DNA from 4 places in the Kitasatospora nipponensis genome. Region 1 is predicted to be linked to each of the others. Evidence: riboswitches for the same ligand, from Rfam matches in the RefSeq annotation. Region 1 holds a riboswitch; each other region holds the start of a gene.
The links. Region 1 has a riboswitch for cobalamin ahead of ABD323_RS21440 (cobalamin biosynthesis protein). Riboswitches for the same ligand answer to the same signal wherever they lie in the genome.

Region 1 (5,631 bases):
CCCGGCCCGCTGCGCCACGCCCCGCACCGAGGCGGACCAGTCCAGCACCGGGGAGTCCAGCACCAGGCCGGCCACCTCCTCGCGGTAGTCCGAGCGGGCGGCGGTCTGCAGCACGGTGGAGGCGCCCAGCGACCAACCGTAGAGGATCACCCGACCGGCGCCGGCCTCCTTGGCGAAGCGGATCGCCGCCTCCACGTCGCGCCACTCGGTCTCACCGAAGTGGCCGATCCCGTCCGGCGAGGCCGGCGCGCCCAGGTCACCCCGGCAGCTGACCACCAGCGCCGGCAGGTGCAGGCGCTTGAGCACCGGCAGCACGGGCAGCGCCTGGCGGCGGTCGGCGAGCCGGCCGTGCACCGCGATCACCCAGGTCCCCCGGACGGCCGGCACGTACCAGGCCGGCATCGCGCCCAGCTCGCCGTCGACCACCACGTCCATGTAGTCCAGCCCGCAGGCCGAGCCGGGGTCGCCGCGCAGCACCCGCGGGCTCAGCTCCACCTCGGCCCCGGCGCCCAGCGTGCTGCCCGCGGACAGCTCCAGGCGGCGGGTGACGCTCTGCGGGCCGGTGCGCAGGATCTCGCCCACCACCGCGTGGCCGCCGGGCCACTCCAGCGCGTACCGCCCGCGCCGGGCGCTGGCCGGGGTGCGGCTGAGGGTGACCTCCCGGGCGCCGACCGCGTGCACCCGCAGGGCCGGCCCCCCGGCCGCGGCGCCCTCGGCCACGGCGTCGGGACGCAGCGTGAGGTCGGAGACCCGACGGCCCAGGAGCAGGGCCACGGCCCCCGCCCCGACAGCGACGGCGGTGGCCGCGGCGACGACGGTTCCCCAACGCATGACTCTCCCGGGGGTGGTGATGGCAGGTCGGACACGACCCCTCCAGTGCACCCCGGACGGCGCCCCCCGGCCACCGCAACGCCGCGTTCGGCTGACCGGGCCACCGTCCGGCCCCGTGACCGACCCTTGGCCGGCCCTGCACCTGTCGGCTGAGCCGAAGGGCGCGCCGGTGTCGCAAGGAGGGCGAGCGTCGACGCCGGGTCAAGGGCGCCCGGAGGCGAAGCCGACAGAAAAGGAGGGGCTCAGACCGGCAACCCGCCCGTGTCCCGCTCCGCGAGCAGCGCCCAGAACCGCTCCAGCGGGGGCTCCTCGGCCCCGACCGGCTCCGCCGGGGTGCTGGAGCCCCAGTAGGAGTGCACCTGGTACCCGTCCTGCAGTGCCGCCAGCACGGCGGCCAGGGTCGCGCGCGGCACCGGCACCAGCCGGGCCAGCGGCTTGAGCTGCGCCTGCCAGCGGCCGTCCACGCACTGGCGCAGCCGCCGCTCCAGCTCGTCGGCCACCCCCGTCACCCGCACCAGCTCACGCAGCGTCATGCCGAGCAGCTCGGCCAGCGCCGCGCTCTGCGCCTCGTCGCCGCTCCACCGGCCGCTCAGCTCCACGGCCGCGTACGCCCGCGGGCTCAGCCCCAGCCGCTCGGCGGCCTGCTGCCGGCTCAGCTCGCGGGCCAGGCGGTAGTCGCGCAGGCTGGCCGGCGGCGCGCCCATCAGCTGCGCGGCGGGGCACCAGAGCGCGCGGGCCAGCGCGATGAACTCCTCCTCGCCGGGGCGCAGCTCGCCGCTCTCCCAGCCCAGCACGTGGGTCGGCAGCAGCCGTACCCCGTGCGCGGCCATGCCCTGGGCCACCTGCTCCGGGGTCAGGCCCAGTCCGGCGCGGTGCGCGCGGGCGGCGCTCGGGGAGAACGGGACCGGGACGGCGGCCGGTGGCCTGCTTCTTCGCATGGCACCCGACGCTAGGGGCCCGCCGGATCGCGCCCCAGCCGCCGAACGCACGAACCGGGACAACAGCGCCCGAGTCACCCTTGGACGATTCACCAGCCCGCGGCCCGTGAGCAGGGCGGCTACTCGGAGGTATTGACTGCTCCCCCTCCTGAAGGCGGGGGTCCGCCTTCAGGAGGGGGATTTCTGACTCCTGCTGCACGGACGCCCTACGGGCGACCGTGTCCTACGCATTCAACGTCAGCAGGGCACAGACCAGCCCTGACGCGCATCACGCGGGCGGAGTTCTTGTCCCTGGGTGTGGAGACTCCGCACGAGGTGCACGTGTAGATCCGTTCCGACAGTGGCAACGCGTGCTTGGCTCTCGCTCCGCAGTTGGCACAGTCCATGGTCGTGTGCGCGGGGTGCACCAGGTGCACCGTCCGGCCGTGCTTACGTCCCATCTCGATCAAGGCGCTCTTCGTCGCGCCGATCGCCGCGTCGGCGGCCTTGCGCGCCATGGTCGTCTTGGCGAGGAACTTCGGACGGAAGTCCTCAACCGCGATCAGGTCATGATCTCGCACGACGGCCTTGGCCCACTTGCGGCCGGTGTCCTGACGCTGCCGGGCGATCTTCTTGTGAGCCTTCGCCGTGCTCCGTTGCGCGCGAAGGTAGCCCTTCGACGCACCCTGACCGCGTCCCGGCTTCCTGCGAGCCATCTGCCGCTGATACCGGGTCAGCTTCACCCGCGCGTCGCGTCCGTGCTCCGGGTGGGGAAGATCATGGGTGTCACTGGTGGTGGTCGCGGTCTCCGTCACTCCCCAGTCGATGCCTATGCAGCGACCGACGGCGGGGAGCGGCTGCGCTTCGACAGGGACGACGAGCGAGGCGTACCAGTGGCCGACGCTGTCGCGGTACACGCGCACGCTGCTCGCGTCGGCGGGCAGGTCGCGGGACCACACCACCATCAGGACGATTCCGCCCGCCAGGTGTAAGCGGCCGTCCTTGATACGGAAGCCGCGCCGGGTGTAGTTCATCGACGGGAGCGCCTCGCGCTTCTTCTTGATCTTCGGCATCCCCGCGCGGCGCTTGATCGGCAGGCGGTCCTTCACATCGTTGAGCGCCTTCGTCCGGGACTTCGCGAAGTCCCGGACGATCTGCTGCTGCGGAACGCTCGCGCCCTCGCGCAACCACGGCATGGCGGCACGGGCCTCGGTCAGCATCCGGTCCAGTTCGGCCGGACCGCACGTCACCTTCTCGCCGCCCTCGGGGCGGGTGCGGTTGGCGACGGAACGCTGACGGGACTTCGCCACACACTCGTTCCACACCCACCGACAGCGGGCCCATTCGGCTTCGAGGCCGGACAAGGCGGTGGACGACACACGAAGCCGATAGGTGTACCGGGCGAATCCGGCATCCCCGCTCTCCATTGACACCCCCGGCGCAACCCACACACCAATCCGACTGACGATCACCATGCCACGCACCACTGACAGCGGACACGGTGATCTGGGCCCCGGGGGGTCACGGATGGTGGACGCCGATCCGCCCGGCGGCGAATCGGCTGCACCTGACCCGCCACGTGGGACATCGGATTCCTCCCCGGCCTGAAGGCCTGGGCATCACCTGGTGACGGTTCGCCACCGGGCCGCCGGTGTGATCCACCACTCCGGGGGCGCGGTTGACTCCCGGTTCCGGGCCGTGATGGGATCCACGGGCCATACGGAGGCACAGAGAGGAAGCCGGTGCGAATCCGGCGCGGTCCCGCCACTGTCACCGGGGAGCACGCTCGACGTCATGGTCACGGCGGTCCGCCACAGGATCGTTGGAAGGCCCGAGGGTGTGTCAGCTACCCGGGGAGCCAGGAGACTCTCGCCCCCGGTTCGTCGATCCAGGGCGCGGACCCTGAGTGAGGACACATCCTGATGCTGCCCGCCCCGCCACGGCCCGGCCCGGCCGCTCCACCCACCCTCCCGCCCGCCGTCCCGCCGGCCGGCTGATGCCGGTGGGTGCGGTGCGGGCAACCCTTCCCTACGCGGTGGGCGCGCTGGCCGGATACGCGGCCGACGCCCGCTTCGGCGACCCCGGGCGCGGGCACCCGGTGGCCGTCTTCGGCCGGGCGGCCGGGCGCCTGGAGCGCGCGCTGTGGCGCGACCACCGGGGCGCCGGGGCGCTGCACACCGCGCTCTGCGTGGGCGCGGTGGCGGCCGGTGCGGTGGGCGTCGAGCGGCTGGCGCTCGCGCGCACCCGTGGCGCGGCCCCTGTCGCCACCGCGGCCCCCGTGGCCACGGCCGCGCTCGCCACCTGGACGGTGCTCGGCGGCACCTCGCTCACCCGCGAGGCGCGCACCATCGGCGCCGCGCTCGCCGCGGACGACCTGGACGCGGCCCGCGAGCGGCTGCCGCACCTGTGCGGGCGCGACCCGAGCGCGCTGGACGGAGCGCAGATCGCCCGCGCGGTGGTCGAGTCGGTGGCCGAGAACACCGCCGACGCCGTCGTCAACGCCCTGGTCTGGGGCGCGCTGGCGGGCCCGCCCGGCCTGCTCGCCTTCCGGGCCGTCAACACGCTGGACGCGATGGTGGGTCACAAGTCCGCGAAGTACCGCCGGTTCGGCTGGGCGGCGGCCCGGCTGGACGACCTGGCCGGCTGGCCCGGTGCCCGGCTGACCGCGCTGCTCACCGTGGCGGCCGCGCCGCCCGCCGGGCGGCGCACCGCCTGGCGCGTCTGGCGCCGCGACGGCTCCGCGCACCCGAGCCCGAACGCCGGGCAGGCCGAGTCGGCCTTCGCCGGCGCGCTGGGCGTGCGGCTGGGCGGTCCGCTGCGCTACGGCGTCCGGGTGGAGCAACGCCCGGTGCTGGGCGCCGAGTTGCGTCCGGTCGGGGCCGGTGACATCGAGGTGGCCTGCCGGCTCTCGCGACGCGTCGGACTGCTGGCCCTGGGTACCACGGTCGCGGCACGGTTCGCGCTGGCCGCCGCACGGTCCCGGAGGGGGACGATATGAACAACGCACTGCTGGTCGCCGGGACCACCTCGGACGCGGGCAAGAGCGTGGTGACCGCCGGCATCTGCCGCTGGCTGGCCCGCCAGGGCGTGCGGGTCGCACCGTTCAAGGCCCAGAACATGTCGCTCAACTCGATGGTCACCGCCGACGGCGCGGAGATCGGCCGGGCCCAGGCGATGCAGGCCCAGGCCGCCCGGGTGGAGCCCGAGGCCGCGATGAACCCGGTGCTGCTCAAGCCCGGCGCGGACGGGCGCAGCCAGGTGGTGCTGCTGGGCCGCCCGGTCGCCGAGGTCGGCGCGCTGGACTACCGCGAGCGCAAGCCCGTCCTGCTGGCGCGGTCGCTGGAGTGCCTGGCCGACCTGCGCCGGCGCTTCGACGTGGTCGTCTGCGAGGGCGCCGGCTCCCCCGCCGAGATCAACCTGCGCGACCGCGACATCGCCAACATGGGCCTGGCGCGGGCCGCCGACCTGCCGGTGGTGGTGGTCGGCGACATCGACCGCGGCGGGGTCTTCGCCGCGATGTACGGCACGCTGGCGCTGCTGAGCGCCGAGGACCAGCGGCTGGTCTCGGGCTGGCTGGTCAACAAGTTCCGCGGCGACGCGCGGCTGCTCAAGCCGGGCCTGGACATGCTGGAGGAGCTGACCGGCCGTCCGGTGCTCGGCACCCTGCCGATGCTGCGGGGCCTGTGGCTGGACGCCGAGGACTCGCTGGACCTGTCCACCGTGGTGGAGCGCGAGGACGTGGTGGGCCCCTACGGCGCCGACGTGCTGCGGGTGGCCGTGCTGCGCTTCCCGCGGCTGTCCAACTTCACCGACCTGGACGCCCTCGCCCAGGAGCCCGGGGTGCTGGTGCGCTGGGCGACCCGGCCCGAGGAGCTGGCCGACG
Region 2 (5,631 bases), on a different contig from region 1:
CTCCCACACCTCGCGCCCCAACTCCTCGATGCTGCGCAGCACCTCCACCCGCCGACCGTGCGCGCGGCCGGCGTCCGACGCCGTCGGGCCCACCGACTCAGCCGATCCGCAGCGGACGGCCGTCCAGGAAGTCCCGCAGCGGGCGGGCCATCCGGCTGCGGGCCGGCGGGTGGAAGGTGAGGCCGACCGCGGCCGAGGCCAGGTACGAGCCCTCCGGGGAGCCGATGAACGCCATGCCGCCGAGCGCCGCCTGGCAGGCCCCGGTGGTGTGCGCGATGGCGTCCTGCGCGGCGTAGCGGGCGGTCAGCGCCTGGACGAGCAGCGCGTCGCTCCACTCCTCGTCGGCCATCGCGCGGGCGACCGCCTCGACGGCGAGCACCGCGCCCTCCACCGCGACCAGGTACGGGGTCGGGTCGTCCTGCGCGCCGCCGCGGCGGGCCAGCGTCCGCTCCACGAGCGCGCTGGCCATCCCCAGGTAGCCGGCGGTGAGCAGCAGCTCGAACCAGAGGAAGCCCGCGATGTTCAGCGCGTCCGGCACGGCGTCGGCGGTCACCTCGGTGGCCACCACCATCGCCGGGTCCAGCTCGACGTCGGTGAGGATGACCTCGTCGCTCTCGGCGCCCGCCAGGATCGGCGTGCCCCAGAACGGCTTGACCGTGATCCCCGGGGTGGCGGCCGGGATCAGCGCGACGGCGAGGCGGTCCACGCCGTCCTCACCCCTCAGCACGACGGAGGCGGTCAGCAGGTCCATCGAACGCGAGAGGCTGCACGGCATCTTGCTGCCGTTCAGCACGATCCGCCCGGCGCGCCGCTCGGCGGTGATGTGCGGGCTGAGGATGTTCTGGCCCGCCCGGCCCTCGGCGAAGCCGGAGGCCACCAGCATCCGGTCCTTGGCGACGGCCTCCAGCAGCAGCCCCTCCAGGCCGTCGCCGTACTTGGCGGCCTCGACCAGCCCGGCGATCGAGAAGTGGTGCATCGTGGTGGCCACCGCGAGCGAGGGGCAGCGGGCCCCGACCGCCCGTTGCACCCGCACGGCCTGCAACGCGCTCGCCCCCGCGCCGGCGTTGACGGCCGGCACCAGCAGGCCCGGCCCGCCGGCGTCCCGGAACGCCTGGATCGCCGGGCTGGGCGAGCACTCCAACTCCCCCAGCGGGTACCGCGCGAGCGCCTGGTCCAGCCCGGGCATGAAGGTGTCGAGTACGGCGCGTTCGCGATGCAGGAAGTTCACGGGCGGGTCCTTCGAGACACGGGAGGGTCCTTCGCGAGGGGCGGGCAGGGCGGGGGCGGGCTGGCCCCTGGTCGGGCTGGGCCTTGGTCGGGTGAGGTGTCGCTAGCCGCGGGTGACCAGCGGAAGGCGGTCGAAGCCGCGCAGGCAGGCGGACTCCCGCCGCACCGGCGGTCCGGCGAGTCCCAGGGCGGGGAACCTGGCGAGCAGCCGCCGAAGCAGCACGGCGCCCTCCAGCCGGGCCAGCCCCGCGCCGAGGCAGTGGTGCGCCCCCGCGCCGAAGCTCAGCACCCGCACGTCGGGGCGCCGCACGAGGAAGGCGTCCGGGTCCGGGTAGCGCCGCGGGTCGCGGTTCCCGGCGCCCAGGACCACGGTGACGCTGCCGCCCGCCGGGACGCTCAGCGCGCCCACCCGCGCCGGGCGCGCGGCCAGCCGCTCGGTCATCAGCACCGGCCCGTCCCAGCGCAGCGACTCCTCGACCGCGCCGGGCAGCAGGGCCGGGTCGACGCGCAGCAGCGCCAGCTGGTCCGGGTGGGTGAGCAGGGCGAACACCGAGCCGCCGAGCAGCCCGACGGTCGTCTCGAAGCCGGCGACGAGGACCAGCAGGAGCAGGTCCACCAGCTCACCCTCCGTCAGCGCCGGCCCCGCGGTGCCGCCGGGGGCCTGCAGGGTGCTGGCCAGGTCCTCGGCGGGCCGCGACCGGCGCTGCCGCAGCAGGTCGGCGAGGTAGTCCCGCAGCGCCGCCACCGCCCGGTCGGCCCGGGCCCAGTCCGCCGCCGACCGCACCGGCTCCAGCAGCCGGGCGGCCCCCTCCCCCAGCTCGCGGAACCGCCCGTGGTCCGCGGGCGGCACGCCGATCAGGTCGCCCACCGCGCCGACCGCCAGCGGGTACGCCACCAGGTCCTGGAAGTCCGCGGCGGCGCCGTTCGCGGTGGCCTCCGCGAACCGGTCGATCAGGGCGTCGGTGGCCTTCTCGCATCCCGCCGCCAGCGCCGCGACCCGTCGGGCGCCGAACGCCCCCGCCAGCGGCCGGCGCAGCCGTTCGTGGGCGTCCGCGTTGGTGCCCAGCAGCGCGGAGTAGAAGAAGTCGGCGGCCGGGTGCCCCAGCCAGTCCGGCCGCTCGCGTTCGAGCCAGGCGCGGTCGGGAACCACGAAGTCGGGGTCGACCAGAACCGCCCGGCAGTCGGCGAACGTGGTCAGGAATCGGGTCTCCAGGCCTTCGTGATGAAAAGTCGGCGCCAGCTCCCGGAGTTCCGCCAGGGGAGCATAGGGATTCTCCCGGTGCTGCGGGTCGAATACCGACAGCAGGGTCGCCTCGGCCTGCGCCAGGCCGTGCGCCGCTCCATCCACCAGGCTGTTCAAGGGGCTTGCTCGCCTTCGACCGCGGCCGGGCACGCCGACATTCCCCGGCGAGCGCGCACGCCGAAGAATTCGGACGATGACAGGAAGTTCGTCCACATCGGGAATCAGCGTACCCCCGTTGCACACGGCCCTTGCACCAGCGCATAGTTGACCGAATATCCGGATATTCGTCAGTCTGATGACCTGAACCTGCCCTGTGCGGCCCGCCCCGCGCGGGGCGGGCCGCACAGGGCGCGGATCACCGCAGGACGGTACGCGCGACGCGGAATCCCACGTCGTCGACCTGGAACGTCGGGTGGCTGCGGCGCCGCGCGGAGGTCCGGCAACTCCACTGCTCATCGAACCAACCACCGCCGCGGAGCACCCGGTAGGCGCCGTAGACCTCGGCGTCGTAGACGTCCCAGCACCAGTCCCAGACGTTGCCGAGCATGTCGTGGAGCCCCCACGCGTTGGGCCGTCTGCCACCCACCTCGTGGATGCGCTCGTGCGAGTTCCCGCGGTACCAGGCGATCTCGTCGAGCTCCCCGTAGCGCGGCCCGGTCGTCCCGGCCCGGCAGGCGTGCTCCCACTCGGCTTCGGTCGGCAGCCGGTACCCGTCGGCGGACTCGTCCCACTCGATGACGTCGGCCTCGGCACCGAAGTGGTAGGCGGGCGTGAGGCCGGCCCGCTGGGACAGGGCGTTGCAGAACCGCGTCGCGTCCCACCAGGAGACGGACTCGACGGGCAACCGGTCCCCGGACGTGGCACTCGGCCGACGGCCCGTGATCCGTGCGTACAACGCCTGGGTGACCGGGGATGCCGCGAGCTGGTAGGGCGCCAGGTCGACCGACCAACTGCGCCGGGTCCGCCGGTCCGACAACGTCACCCGCCCCGGCGGGATGGCGACCAGCTCGTTCCCCGTCATCAGGTCCATGATCCGGGGATCCTAGCGAGACATTCGCGTCGACGTGGGCTGCGTCACTGTGGGTTGACGGGCCGTCGCCGGGTGCGGCAGGGTCGCGCACGAGATGCACGAGCATCCGAGACCACGGTGTGCAGGAACCCGGTGCGAGTCCGGGGCGGTCCCGCCACTGTGACCGGTGTCCGCCCCTTCCGGCGAACTCCGCCCGGCGGACGGGCGGTTCGGAGGTCCGGGGTACGGCGCCGGGAGTCAGAACACTGACCCGTGGTTTCTCCGACGGTTGGGGCGCGGACCCCACGAGGGAGTTCTGCGATGCCACCGGTCGACCCTGCCCGCCCGCCGGGTGTGGACGTCATCGTCTGCCGTGGCTGCTGCTGCGGCAGCGCCACCAAGCGCCCCGGCACCGATCACGCGGGCCAGTTGGCCGCCCTGGGTGCGGCCGTCGAGTCCCTGCCGGACGCGAAGCTGCTGGTCACCGAGTGCCTGGGGCCGTGCGAGGTCGCCAACGTCGTCGTCGTGCGCTCCCGCGGGCGGCTCCCGGGCGAACCGCGGACCGGGCCGCTCTGGTTCGGGAACCTGACCGACCCGGCCGACACCGCCGAGCTCTGCGACTGGGTCCGCCGGCTCGGCCGACGGCCGTCGGGGGCGGGGGCGGCGGCGGGGGCGGCGCTGCCGGCGGCGCTGGAGTCGCTGCGGATCCCCGCGCACGGGCCCGGCAGGCGCACGCGCGCGGCTCCGGCGCAGTGAGCGCCACCTCCGGTCAGCCCGGGCGGGCCGCGAGTCGGGCGGCGGCGGCCACCGGGTCGTCGGGCGAACCGACCGGCCCGGGCGGGGCGGCGGCGCGCAGGCGGGCGGGCAGCCGGGCGCGGATCGGGGGGGGGGGGGCGGCGGCCACGGGGTCGCGGGCGGACCCGACCGGCCCGGGGGGCCCGTCGGCGCGCAGCCGGGCGAGCAGCCGGTCGCGGATCGGGCCGGGCGTGGTGGCGACGCTGCCGGCCAGCACGATGGGCTCGCAGGGGTGGTGGATGGCGCGGATCAGCTCGACCAGTCGGGCCGAGGCGGCGTCGGCCAACCCCTCGGCGGCCGGGTCGCCGGCCAGGGCCAGCTCGCTGACCAGCGGGGCGAGGGTGGCGAGCCGGTGCGGCGGACCGTCGTAGGCCCAGCGCACCAGGGCGGTGGGATCGGTGACGCCGCACGCGGCCAGCACCGCACGGCCCAGCGGGTCGGTGGGCCGCGCGTGCGCCTGGCCACCCCCTCCACCGACCCCGCCGACCCCGCCCCCCCCGCCGCCAAGCGCCCGCCCGAGTCCGCCGGCGGTCGCGGTCACCACCGGGTCGGCCGCCCCGGGAGCGGAGCCGGGGTCGAGGGTGGCGGCGTCACCGTCGGCGCCGGGGTGGGAGATCCGGCAGCAGATGGTGCCGGTGCCCGCGATCAGCACCGTCCCGGCCGCCGCGCCGCTGCCCGCCACGAACGCCACCACGGCGTCGGAGACCAGCCGCACCGGCCCCGGCAGGCCGAAGGCCGTCCGGCAGGCGGCCGCGAAGACGTCGCGGTCGGGCAGCGCCCGCAGTCCGGACAGGCCGAGCACGCAGCCGCCGACCTGCTGCGGATCCCGCCCGCGCAGCACCTCGGCCACCGCGCCGCCGAGCACCTCCAGCGCCGCGCCGGCGCCGCGGGCGGCGGGGTTGCCGCCGGGGGCGGCCGCCCGGGCGAGCTCACGGCCGTGCCGGTCGTGCAGCACCGCGCGGGTCCGGGTGCCTCCCACGTCGAGGCCGAGGTAGAGCGGACCGTCGCCGGTCACCGGCCGGTCTCCTCGCGCAGCGCGCGCACCGCGGCCCAGGCGTGGCCGTGGTGGGCGGCCAGCGCCTCGCGGGCGGCGAGGGGGCTCGCGCCGGCGACCAGGCAGACCAGGGCCGTGGGGATCTCGCCGGCGCACTGCGCCAGCGCACGGGCGGCGGTCTCCTCGGGGACCTGGCAGGCGGTCACCAGGGTGCGCACGGCCCGCTCGCGCAGCTTGGCGTTGTTCGCCGAGGCGGCGATCATCAGGTTCGACCAGGTGCGGCCGCTGCGGACCATCAGCGCGGTCGAGAAGGCGTTGAGCGCCAGCTTCTGGGCGGTGCCGGCCTTCATCCGGGTCGAGCCG
Region 3 (5,631 bases), on a different contig from region 1:
CTCGGCCCGCCCGCCGTCCCCCGGTCCGTCAGGACCCACCGTGCGGCGGGTGCGGGTGGTGGCCCTGGCCGTCGTGCGGCGGGTCCTCGTGCAGGGGCGCGTCGTGCGGCGGGATGTCGTGCAACAGCCCGTCGTAGGAGGGGTCGTGGCCCCAGGGGTGCAGGAGGTGGTCGAACAGGTCGTACTGGCCCGCACCGTGCAGCACGCCGTCCGGCGTCATGCCGTCGGCGTGCCAGGCGACGTGCTGCGTCCCGTCATCGCCGTGGTGGTGGACGTCGTGGTGGGCGTCCCGGTGCTGAGCCTCGTGGTGCGGCACACCGGGCTGTGGGACGTCGTGGTGCGGGGCGACGTGGTGGTGGACGTCGTGGTGCGGAACGTCGTGGTGCGGGGCGGGCGGGCCGAACAGGTGCCCCGATGCCCACCCCTCCAACGCCCGCGTCGCGCCGCCCGCGCCCTCCCCCGCTCCCCCGCCCGCTCCCGTGCCGTCGGCGCCGTCCTCCGTGCCGTCGCCCGCGTCGCCTCCGCCGCCGCCCGGGGCGATCAGGCACAGGCCCGCGCCGATGGTGCCGAGTACCTCCGTCAGCACCGCGCGGGCGCTGCGGCGGCGCTGCGCCGCGCTGGCGGCGGCCGGCGGCAGGGCGTCCAGCGTCCCGCGCCCGGCGGTGCCCACCCAGGCCACCGCCTCGAAGCGCTTGGCCGGGATGGAGACGGTGACCTGGGTGAACGCGGTCCCGGGCAGGCCGCCGGCGCCGGTGGCGAAGGCGTCCGCGTACAGGTCGGCGGCGACCACCAGGGCCATGTCACTGGCAGCGGCCGCGGCGAGCGCGGCACGGATCTCCGCGCAGTCCAGCAGCCGGGAGGCGAGTTCGACCGACCACGCCACGTAGCCCAGCGGCGCCCGCTGCACCGCTCCCTGGGCCAGCGCGGCGCGGATCCGGATCCGGCCGTCTGTGCCGGGGCTGCGGTTCATCGTGTGCAGGGCGTCCCGCAGGCCCAGCACCAGGCCGGGCAGCACCCTGGCCTCGTCCGCACCGGGCGGCAGCAGGAGCAACTGCCCGTCCCCCCGGTCCTGTTGCTCGCACTGCGGACGGCGTATCCCGGCCCGCTCGCACGCGTGGTCCAGCGCGCGGTCGAGCTTGGCCTGGACCCGCTGTTGGACGGAGTACGGGCGGCCGCCGTACGCCTCGATGTCGACCACCAGGCAGAGCCGGCGCAGCCGTGGTTCCTGACCGGTGGTCATCTCACCGCCTCCCGGCCGGTGCGTGCGGAGAGCCCGGCGGCCCGGCAGAGCACGTGCTCGTCGCTGACCACCAGTTCGCGGTAGCGGGTGCGGATCGCCCCCTGCGAGCGCAGGGTCCGCAGCGAGCGCTCGACGCTGGCCTGCGAGAGCCCGGCGAGCGCGGCCAGGTCCGCGTGGCTGAGCGGGACGTCGATCCGCAGGCCGTCGGCGGTGGGACGGCCGTAGGAGCAGATCAGGGTGTGCAGGGTGCGGGCGAGCCGCACCAGCACGGTGCCGCAACCGGCGTCCACCCGGTGCCGGGTGGCCGAGCGGAGCTTGTGGCTGACCGAACGCTGGACGGCCGCCGCGGCCTCGGGGTACTCGGCGAGGAAGGCCCGGAAGGCCGTCCCGCCGATCTCCCGGGTGGTGCTGGTGCGCACCGCGAGCACCGTCGCCGAGCGCGGCCCGCCGTCCAGCACCGCGAGCTCGCCCAGGAGTTCACCGGGGACCCGGACCGCGAGCAGGGCCTCGCCGCCGTCCTCGGTGCTGCCCACCACCTTGACGCAGCCGGTCAGCAGCAGGGCGACCCGGTCGTCCCGGTCCCCCTCGATCATCAACGCCTCTCCGGGCGAGTAGACCCGCCGGGTGCCGAGCCGGCCGAGCTTCTCCCGGGCGGGCGCCGGGAGTTCGGCGAGCGGTCCGTGTGCGGGAACGGGAGCCGGCAGTCGGGCCGGCCCCTCCCCGTTCGCTTCGAGCAGTGTCCGCGCCGTCGTCATGCGCCGTGCCCCCAACGGTCGGCAACCCGCCCCCACGGACGGGCATACACGCGGAACATAGCGCAGCGGAACGGGTTGCGCAGGGGACCGCGCCGATGCTTCTGCCGAGTGTCCGGTATCAGTGAACGGTGCACTCCTCCAGCGGACTTGGCGGTGTCCGAGGGCCTCGCCCCGGTGCGCGGCCACCCGCTTCGAGTGAACCGCTCGCACCCTCCGCCCGCCGCAGCGCCCGCACCGCGGGCAGCAACGCGGCGGGCAGCACCCCGAGGGCGGCGACGGCGGCCGGCACCAGCAGCGCCCCTCCGGTGCCCGGCACGGCCGCCCACAGCTGCGTCGGGCCGGCGGCCACCGCGATCCCCAGGGTCGAACCGACGTTCAGCGCCGACCGTGTCCGCCACCGCTCCGCAGACACTGTCGACAATCCCCTGGCCAGGCTGGTTAGGGTGGTTCGCATGACGTCCCCGCTCCGCCTGGAGAAGATCACCCCGGACAACGTGCTGGCCGCCTGCGCCCTGGAGGTCCGCCCCGAGCAGCGGGAGTTCGCCTCCCCGGTCGCCCAGTCGCTGGCCGAGGCCTACGTGCACCAGGAGATCGCCTGGCCACGGCTGATCGTGGACGGCGAGCGGGTGGTCGGCTTCCTGATGGCCTTCTTCGGCGTGCGCTTCGACCCCGCCGACCCGCGGGACCGGCCCCGCGACGGCCTCTGGCGGCTGAACATCGCCGCCGGGGAACAGGGCCGCGGGTACGGGCGGTTCGCGGTGCGGGCGGTGGCCGAGGAGGTCCGCCGGCGCGGCGGGACGCGGGTGACCACCACCTGGGGGCTCGGCGAGCACGGTCCGCAGGGCTTCTACCTGGGTCTGGGGTTCCGTCCCACCGGGGAGCTCAGCGGCGACCAGGTGGTCGGCGAGCTGGACCTGCCGTAGTGCGGCAGCGCGGGCGGCGGCGGCCCCGGCGTCCGCACCCCGTCGCGCGCCTCTGTCGTGGGGGCACAGGGGCGGGCGACGTGGAGCGCGGGGCGTGGGCCGGACCCCCGTGTCAGTACCGGCCCAAGCACCCGTCGCGGCCATCGTGGCCCACCCCCGTATCGCCGCCGTATCGCCGGCCGGCGGGCCCGCCACCGCGGGACCCGCTCGCCCCCGGTCGGCCCGCGGCGGCCGCCCGTTAGGATGGCGCCGGACGGGCCGGTCGGCCTGTCCACGCCAGAGACGGCGTCAGGGGAGGAAACCGGTGCGAAGCCGGTGCGGTCCCGCCACTGTGACCACGGTTCAGTCGCCGTGGGAGCCAGGAACTCCTGCCGTCCTCGACCCTCCCCCCAGCCTTCGGCCGGGGTTCCCCCACGGGGCGCGGACCCCGAGGAAGGCACGCCGTATGCGCACCGTCATGCCCGTCACCGCCGACCGCCGCGGGAGGGCCGCCGCGTGATCCTGCTCCTGTCGACCTCCGACACCGACCTGCTCTCCGCCCGCGCCGCCACCGGCCCGGTCGGCTACCGCCTGGGCAACCCGGCCCGCCTGACGCCCGAGCAGCTGCCCGAGCTGGTGGAGGGCACCGACCTGGTGGTGGTGCGCCTGCTGGGCGGGCGCCGCGCCTGGCAGGAGGGGCTGGACGCACTGCTCGCCGGCCCGCGCCCGGTGATCGTCCTCAGCGGCGAGCAGGCACCGGACGCCCAGCTGATGGAGCTGTCCACCGTCCCGGCGGGCCTCGCCGCCGAGGCGCACGCCTACCTCGCGCACGGCGGCGCGGCCAACCTGGCCGAGCTCGCCTCCTTCCTCAGCGACACCGTGCTGCTCACCGGCCACGGCTTCGCGGCGCCGGCCTCCGCCCCCGACTGGGGACCGTTGGAGCGCGCCGCCCGCCGCACCGAGGGCCCCTCGGTCGCCGTCCTCTACTACCGCGCGCACCACATGAGCGGGAACACCGCCTTCGTGGACACCCTGTGCGCCGCGATCGAGGACGCCGGCGGGCAGGCGCTGCCGTTCTACTGCTCCTCGCTGCGCGGCGCGCCGGACGAGCTGCTGGCCGAGCTGGGCCGCGCCGACGCCATCGTGACGACCGTGCTGGCCGCCGGCGGCACCCGCCCGGCGGACGCCTCGGCCGGCGGCGACGAGGAGGCCTGGGACGCCGGCGCGCTCGCCGCGCTGGACCGGCCGATCCTCCAGGCGCTCTGCCTGACCTGGTCGCGGGAGACCTGGGAGGGCAGCGACGACGGGATCTCCCCACTGGACACCGCCACCCAGGTCGCGGTGCCGGAGTTCGACGGCCGGCTGATCACCGTCCCGTTCTCCTTCAAGGAGCTGGACGAGGACGGCCTGACCGTCTACGTGGCCGACCCCGAGCGCTCGGCCCGGGTGGCCGGGATCGCGGTGCGGCACGCCCGGCTGCGGCACATCCCGGCCGCCGAGCGGCGCCTGGCGCTGGTGCTCTCCGCGTACCCGACCAAGCACGCCCGGGTGGGCAACGCGGTCGGCCTGGACACCCCGGCCAGCGCGGCCCGGCTGCTGCGCCGACTGGCCGCCGAGGGCTGGGACATCGGCCCGCTGGAGGGCCCGGACGCGCTGCCCGGCCTGCAGCCGACCGCGGACGAGCACGAGGGCGACGCGCTGATCCGCGCGCTGATCGACGCCGGCGGCTACGACCAGGACTGGCTCACCGAGGACCAGTTGGCCCGCAACCCGGTCCGGATCCCGGCGGCCGACTACCGCCGCTGGTACGCCACCCTGCCGGCCGGCCTGCGGGCCCGGGTCGAGGAGCACTGGGGCCCGGCGCCCGGCGAGCTCTACCTGGACCGCACCCACAACCCCGAGGGCGACATCGTGCTCGCGGGTCTGCGGGCCGGCAACCTGCTGGTGCTGGTGCAGCCCCCGCGCGGCTTCGGCGCCAACCCGGTGGCGATCTACCACGACCCGGACCTGCCGCCCAGCCACCACTACCTGGCCGCCTACCGCTGGATCGCGGCCGACCGGAGCGACGGCGGCTTCGGCGCCGACGCGCTGGTGCACCTGGGCAAGCACGGCAACCTGGAGTGGCTGCCCGGCAAGACCTCCGCGCTCTCCGCCGAGTGCGGCCCGGACGCGGCGCTCGGCGACCTGCCGCTGATCTACCCCTTCCTGGTCAACGACCCGGGCGAGGGCACCCAGGCCAAGCGCCGCGCGCACGCCACCCTGGTCGACCACCTGGTGCCGCCGATGGCCCGGGCCGAGTCCTACGGCGACATCGCCCGCCTGGAGCAACTGCTCGACGAGCACTCCAACATCGCCGCGATGGACCCGGCCAAGCTGCCCGCGATCCGGGCGCAGATCTGGACGCTGATCCAGGCCGCCCGCCTGGACCACGACCTCGGGCTGGAGGAGCGGCCCGAGGACGACGGCTTCGACGACTTCCTGCTGCACGTCGACGGCTGGCTCTGCGAGGTGAAGGACGCGCAGATCCGCGACGGCCTGCACGTGCTGGGCCAGGCGCCGGCCGGCGAGGACCGGGTCAACCTGGTGCTCTCGATCCTGCGGGCCCGGCAGATCTGGGGCGGCGTCGCGGCGCTGCCGGGGCTGCGCGAGGCGCTCGGGCTGGACGAGGCGGCGCTGACGCTGGGCGCCACCGACGCCGCCGAGGCGCGCGCCCGCGCCCTGGTCGAGGCGATGG
Region 4 (5,631 bases), on a different contig from region 1:
ACGTCGTCCCAGGTCTGCGGCGGGGCGGCGATGCCGGCCTGGGCGAATATCGCCTTGTTGTAGAAGAAGGCGCGGGCCGAGGAGACGAACGGGATGCCGTACTGGGTGCCGCCGACCTGGCCGGCCTTGGCGAAGGTGTCGATGAAGCCGGCCTGGGTGCTGGGGGAGAGCACGTCGGTGGCGGGGTAGAGCAGCTTGTCGGCGACCTTGTCGGCGTAGCCGCCGGTCTGCAGGACGTCCGGCACGTTGCCGCTCTGGATCATCGTCTTGACCTGCTTGTCGATGTCGTTCCAGTTGATCACCTGGACGTCGACCTTGATCTTCGGGTTGGCGGCCTCGAAGCCCTTCACCACGTCGTTCCAGTAGACCGTGGAGCTGTTGGACGCCTTGTCGCCGTAGTCGGCCGCCACCAGCTTGAGGGTCACCGGACCACTCGCGGAGCCGCTGGAGCTGCCGCCGCCGCTGCCGCACGCGGTCAGGGTGAGGGTGCCGATCGCACAGACCGCCGCAAGGCCGAGCACACGCTTGTTCACTGCAGATACCGCCTTCGCACCATCGGACCCGCGCCTGAACCGGGTCCGCTCCGGGATGCTCAGGTCCGGCGGCCCCGCCACTCTGCGTCGACTTGGCGCTCGTGTGCGTGGAAGTGCTCAGACCTGGCCTGTTTCGAGCAGTTCCGAAAGGAAAGCTGCTGCGCCGCGAAGTATTCACGAGCCGGACTCCCAGGTCCAGACGCTGTTACTGGACTGTTGTGATCCGACGGCCTGGTCTTCCTGGTCGGTGGGTGTGTCCCCGAGCGGCGGCGGGGGCTACACTCCCGCCATGCTCAAAGCTGATCGAACCGTGCGCATTCTTGACCACGTCGCCACCGAGGGAAGTGCCGATGTGCACGCGCTGGCCGACCTGCTGGGCGTGTCAGGGGCGACGATCCGCCGCGATCTGCAGGCCCTGCACGAGCAGGGGCTGCTGCAGCGCACCCGCGGCGGCGCGGTGACCGGCGCCGTCAACCTGGAACTGCCGCTGCGCCACCGGGCCGGACGGCAGCAGGCGGAGAAGCGGCGGATCGCCCTCGCCGCCGCCCGGCTCGTCCCGGACGGCGCGGTGGTGGGCATGACGGGAGGCACCACCGTCACCGAGATCGCCCGGGTCCTGGCCGAACGCAGCGGCATCACCGTGGTCACCAACGCGGTCAACATCGCCGCCGACCTCATCGTGCGGCCCGACATCCGTCTGGTGGTCGTCGGCGGCAACGCCCGCACGGCCAGCTACGAACTGGTGGGGCCGGCCGCCGAGCGGATGCTCGCCCAGTACCACCTGGACATCGCCTTCATCGGCGTGGACGGCCTGACCGCCACCGAGGGCTGCACCACCCACGACGAGATGGAGGCCCACACCGACCGGGCCTTCCTGCGCAGCAGCGCCCGCTCGGTCGTCGTGGCGGACAACACCAAGATCGGCCGGGTGACCTTTGCCGAGATCTGCCCGCTCGCCGACGTCGACGACCTGGTCACCGACGACGCCCTCGACGCGGCGCAGGAGAGCGCCATCACCGCGCGCGGGCCGCGGGTGCTGCGCGCCTGAACCGCGCCTGTACCGCGCCGGGAACGCGGCGGGAACGCGCCGGGAGTGTGCGACCCGTCAGGCCAGCATCTTCAGCAGCTCGGCCGCGAGCGGGGCGGCGGAGGCGGGGTTCTGGCCGGTGACCAGGTTGCCGTCGACGACGACGTGCGGAGCCCAGGGCTCGCCCTCCTGGAAGTCGGCGCCGAGTTCGACCAGGCGGTCCTGCAGCAGCCAGCGGGCCTTGTCGGCCAGGCCCGCCTGGATCTCCTCGGTGTTGCTGAAGCCGGTCAGCCTGCGGCCGGCGAACGGCGAGCCGCCGTCGGCGTCGCGGGCGGCCAGCAGTGCGGCGGGGCCGTGGCAGACCACGCCCAGCGGCAGGCCGGAGGTAAGCGCCTCGGTCAGCAGCCGCCCGGAGTTCGCGTCGAGGGCCAGGTCCTCCATCGGACCGTGGCCGCCGGGGTAGAAGACGGCGTCGTAGTCGTCCAGGCCGACGTCCTCCAGCCTGACGGGCCGCTGGAGTTCGGCGATCGAGGCGAGGCCGTCCGCGACCTTCCTGGCGCCCTCCTCCCCGCCGTTGAACTGCGGGGCGAGACTGGCCCGGTCGACGGTGGGGACCACGCCGCCGGGAGTCGCGACGACGATCCGGTGGCCCGCCGCCGTGAACGCCTCGTACGGGGCGAGGGCCTCCTCCGCCCAGAAGCCGGTCGGGTGCTTGGTGCCGTCGGCCAGCGTCCAGTGGTCGGCGCCGGTCATCACGAAAAGGATCTTCTTGGCCATGGTGGTGGTCCGCTCCGGGGGTGGTGGTTGGTTCCACGCTCCGACGCCCTGGATCCAGGACGCCGGCGTGCTCATGGCCTCGACGGTAGACCCGGTCAAGTTCCGGCCACCGGGGGAAACGCCGACGGCCGGCGAAGCCGGGAGCCGACGGAATGTCATCGTGCGGGGCCGCGTGGGCATCCCGCCGGGCGGGCCGGGTATCCCGCTCCGTTGACGCTTCGCGACCGACTCTGGTCAGATGAGCCGATTTCAAACCTTCAGCAGCCAGGGGAAGCCGGTTAAAATCCGGCGCTGACCCGCAACCGTAGGTCCACCGCGAGGTGGACGAGTCGGATTACCTGCGCTGAAGCCGCGTCACCACGAGCGCCGTCGAGGTCTACGGCGCGGTTCGCTCGGCAAGGAGGCCCTGCTCGCCGAGATCACCGGCTACGACCCGCACGCCTTCGGCGGTCACGACCTGGTCGCCGCCCTGGACCAGGCCGTCTGCACCCGGGCCAGTACCGCCCCGGACCCCAGCTGCGCGGCGGCCGGCAACTACACCTATGCGGCAGCGCGCGTGCGGACGGCCGGCGCCCGGGGGCCGGTGTCGCGGGTGGACCGCGGCTCGCATGCTGATCGATTCTCATCCGTCATGCGGACGATTTCCGGCGGCGCGGCCCCGATGGGCCTAGGCTGTGACTCGCAGTCGGTTCGCCCTGTCCGCCAGGCAGGTGCGTCGTAAGAGGGAACCCGGTGGGAATCCGGGACTGCCCCGCAGCGGTGAGTGGGAACGACCGCCGTCACATGCACTGGGCCCCAGCAGGGGCCCGGGAAGCGACGGCCAGTAGGGGTCCGCCTTCACAGGTGGACGCGCCCGCGAGTCCGAAGACCTGCCACTGCCCGCGTGCACCTCGCACGCGGTGATCTCGGTGACCTCGAGGGCGGGTCGGCGGAGCGGGCGGGCCCATCCTGGCGCCGTGCCCGCGCTGTCGTACGTTCACGGCTTCGTGCTCTCCCGGGATCGCAACGCGACTCGCGAAGGAGAGTTCCGTGTCAACGAGTTCCACCACCAGTGCGACCGACGGCCCCGCGACGACCACCGCCGCGCAGACGACCGTGTACGGCTACCCGCGGCAGGGCCCCCACCGTGAACTGAAGAGGGCGATCGAGGGCTACTGGGCCGGCAGGGTGAGCGCCGCCGACCTGCGGACCACCGCCGAGGGCCTTCGCCGCGCCACCTGGCGCCAACTCGCCGACGCCGGTGTCACCGAGCTCCCCACCGGCGACTTCTCGCTCTACGACCACATGCTGGACGCCACGGTCGCCGTCGGGGCGATCCCGCCGCGCCACCGCGCCGCCGTCCAGGCCGACCCGCTGGCCGGCTACTTCGCGATGGCCCGCGGCACCCAGGACCTGGCGCCGCTGGAGATGACCAAGTGGTTCGACACCAACTACCACTACCTCGTCCCCGAGTTGGGACCCGAGACGGTCTTCGCCGCGAACTCCGCCAAGGCGGTCGGCGAGCTCCGCGAGGCCCTCGCGCTGGGCCACCGGGCCCGTCCGGTGCTGGTCGGCCCGCTGACCTACCTGCTGCTCGCCAAGCCAGCCCCGGACGTCGCCGCCGACTTCCAGCCGATCACCCTGCTGGACCGGCTGCTGCCCGTCTACGCCGAACTCCTCGCCGACCTGCGCGCCGCCGGCGCCGAGTGGGTCCAACTCGACGAGCCCGCCCTGGTCCAGGACCGCACGCCCGCCGAACTGAACGCCGCCGCCCGCCTCTACCGCGAACTGGGCGCCCTCACCGACCGCCCGAAACTGCTGGTCGCCACCTACTTCGACCGGGCCGGTGAGGCACTCAAGGTGCTGGCCAAGGCCCCGATCGACGGTGTCGGCCTGGACTTCACCGGCCCCGGCGCCGCCAACCTCTTCGACCTCGCGGCCGTCGGCGGCCTGCCCGGCAAGCGGCTGATCGCCGGCGTGGTCGAGGGCCGCAACGTCTGGATCAACGACCTGGAGAAGTCCCTCACCACCCTGGCCACCCTGCTGGGCCTGGCCGGCCGCGTCGACGTCGCCCCCTCCTGCTCCCTGCTGCACGTCCCGCTCGACGCCGGCGCCGAGCGCGACCTCGACCCGCAGGTCGCCCGCTGGCTCGCCTTCGCCCGCCAGAAGACCACCGAGATCACCGCCCTCGCCCGCGGCCTGCGCGAGGGCACCCACGCCATCACCGCCGAACTCGCCGCCAACCGCGCCGACCTGGCCTCCCGCGCCGCCTCCGCCCTGACCCACGACCCCGCCGTCCGCGCCCGCACCGCCGCCACCACCGCCGACGACGCCCGCCGCGCCCAGCCCTACCCCGACCGCGCCCGGGCCCAACGCGCCCGCCTCGCCCTGCCGTTGCTGCCGACCACCACCATCGGCTCCTTCCCGCAGACCACCGACCTGCGCACCGCCCGCGCCGACCTGCGCGCCGGCCGGATCGACGAGGACACCTACCAGGAGACGATGCGCGCCGAGGTCGCCGAGGTCATCGCCTACCAGGAGAAGGCCGGCATCGACGTCCTGGTGCACGGCGAGCCCGAACGCAACGACATGGTCCAGTACTTCGCCGAACAGCTCACCGGCTACCTGGCCACCCAGCAGGGCTGGGTGCAGTCCTACGGCACCCGCTACGTGCGCCCGCCGGTCCTCGCCGGCGACATCTCCCGCCCGCACCCGATGGCCGTCCGCTGGTTCCGCTACGCCCAGGACCTCACCGACCGCCCGGTCAAGGGCATGCTCACCGGCCCGGTCACCATGCTCGCCTGGTCCTTCGTCCGCGACGACCAGCCGCTCGCCGACACCGCCCGCCAGGTCGCCCTCGCCCTGCGCGACGAGGTCCAGGACCTGGAAGCGGCCGGCGCCGCCGTCATCCAGGTCGACGAACCCGCCCTGCGCGAAACCCTGCCGCTGCGCGCCGCCGACCGCCCCGGCTACCTGGACTGGGCCACCGAGGCCTTCCGCCTCAGCACCTCGGGCGTGCGCGCGGACACCCAGATCCACACCCACATGTGCTACGCCGAGTTCGGCGCGATCATGACCGCCATCGACGAACTCGACGCCGACGTCATCTCCCTGGAGGCCGCCCGCTCGCACATGCAGGTCGCCCACGAGCTCGCCGAGGCCGGCTACCCCCGCGAGGTGGGACCCGGCGTCTACGACATCCACTCCCCGCGCGTGCCGAGCACCGAGGAGGCCGCCGACCTCCTGCGCGCCGGCCTGGCCGCGATCCCCGCCGAACGCCTCTGGGTCAACCCCGACTGCGGCCTCAAGACCCGC

Region 2: it holds a riboswitch for cobalamin, as region 1 does, so the genes downstream of both, ABD323_RS26955 ((2Fe-2S) ferredoxin domain-containing protein) here and ABD323_RS21440 (cobalamin biosynthesis protein) in region 1, are expected to answer to the same signal.
Region 3: it holds a riboswitch for cobalamin, as region 1 does, so the genes downstream of both, cobN (cobaltochelatase subunit CobN) here and ABD323_RS21440 (cobalamin biosynthesis protein) in region 1, are expected to answer to the same signal.
Region 4: it holds a riboswitch for cobalamin, as region 1 does, so the genes downstream of both, metE (5-methyltetrahydropteroyltriglutamate--homocysteine S-methyltransferase) here and ABD323_RS21440 (cobalamin biosynthesis protein) in region 1, are expected to answer to the same signal.

The regions. Positions count from the first base shown of each region.
Region 1 is NZ_BAAALF010000078.1:18,398-24,028, reverse strand. Features, by position in the region: gene ABD323_RS21455 (alpha/beta hydrolase family protein) at 1-831, opposite strand, end outside; gene ABD323_RS21450 (helix-turn-helix domain-containing protein) at 1,074-1,769, opposite strand; gene ABD323_RS21445 (RNA-guided endonuclease InsQ/TnpB family protein) at 1,976-3,175, opposite strand; cobalamin riboswitch at 3,481-3,617, shown strand; gene ABD323_RS21440 (cobalamin biosynthesis protein) at 3,745-4,746, shown strand; gene ABD323_RS21435 (cobyric acid synthase) at 4,743-5,631, shown strand, end outside.
Region 2 is NZ_BAAALF010000119.1:10,130-15,760, reverse strand. Features, by position in the region: gene ABD323_RS26975 (GNAT family N-acetyltransferase) at 1-48, opposite strand, end outside; gene ABD323_RS26970 (acyl-CoA dehydrogenase family protein) at 98-1,228, opposite strand; gene ABD323_RS26965 (cytochrome P450) at 1,331-2,587, opposite strand; gene ABD323_RS26960 (formylglycine-generating enzyme family protein) at 2,826-3,500, opposite strand; cobalamin riboswitch at 3,599-3,769, shown strand; gene ABD323_RS26955 ((2Fe-2S) ferredoxin domain-containing protein) at 3,801-4,235, shown strand; gene ABD323_RS26950 (N-acetylglucosamine kinase) at 4,249-5,289, opposite strand; gene ABD323_RS26945 (N-acetylmuramic acid 6-phosphate etherase) at 5,286-5,631, opposite strand, start outside.
Region 3 is NZ_BAAALF010000203.1:6,188-11,818, forward strand. Features, by position in the region: gene ABD323_RS34390 (hypothetical protein) at 29-1,240, opposite strand; gene ABD323_RS34395 (Crp/Fnr family transcriptional regulator) at 1,237-1,995, opposite strand; gene ABD323_RS34400 (hypothetical protein) at 2,114-2,449, opposite strand; gene ABD323_RS34405 (GNAT family N-acetyltransferase) at 2,448-2,918, shown strand; cobalamin riboswitch at 3,185-3,308, shown strand; gene cobN (cobaltochelatase subunit CobN) at 3,414-5,631, shown strand, end outside.
Region 4 is NZ_BAAALF010000024.1:14,024-19,654, reverse strand. Features, by position in the region: gene ABD323_RS09905 (extracellular solute-binding protein) at 1-533, opposite strand, end outside; gene ABD323_RS09900 (DeoR/GlpR family DNA-binding transcription regulator) at 823-1,581, shown strand; gene ABD323_RS09895 (type 1 glutamine amidotransferase domain-containing protein) at 1,639-2,337, opposite strand; cobalamin riboswitch at 3,006-3,228, shown strand; gene metE (5-methyltetrahydropteroyltriglutamate--homocysteine S-methyltransferase) at 3,367-5,631, shown strand, end outside.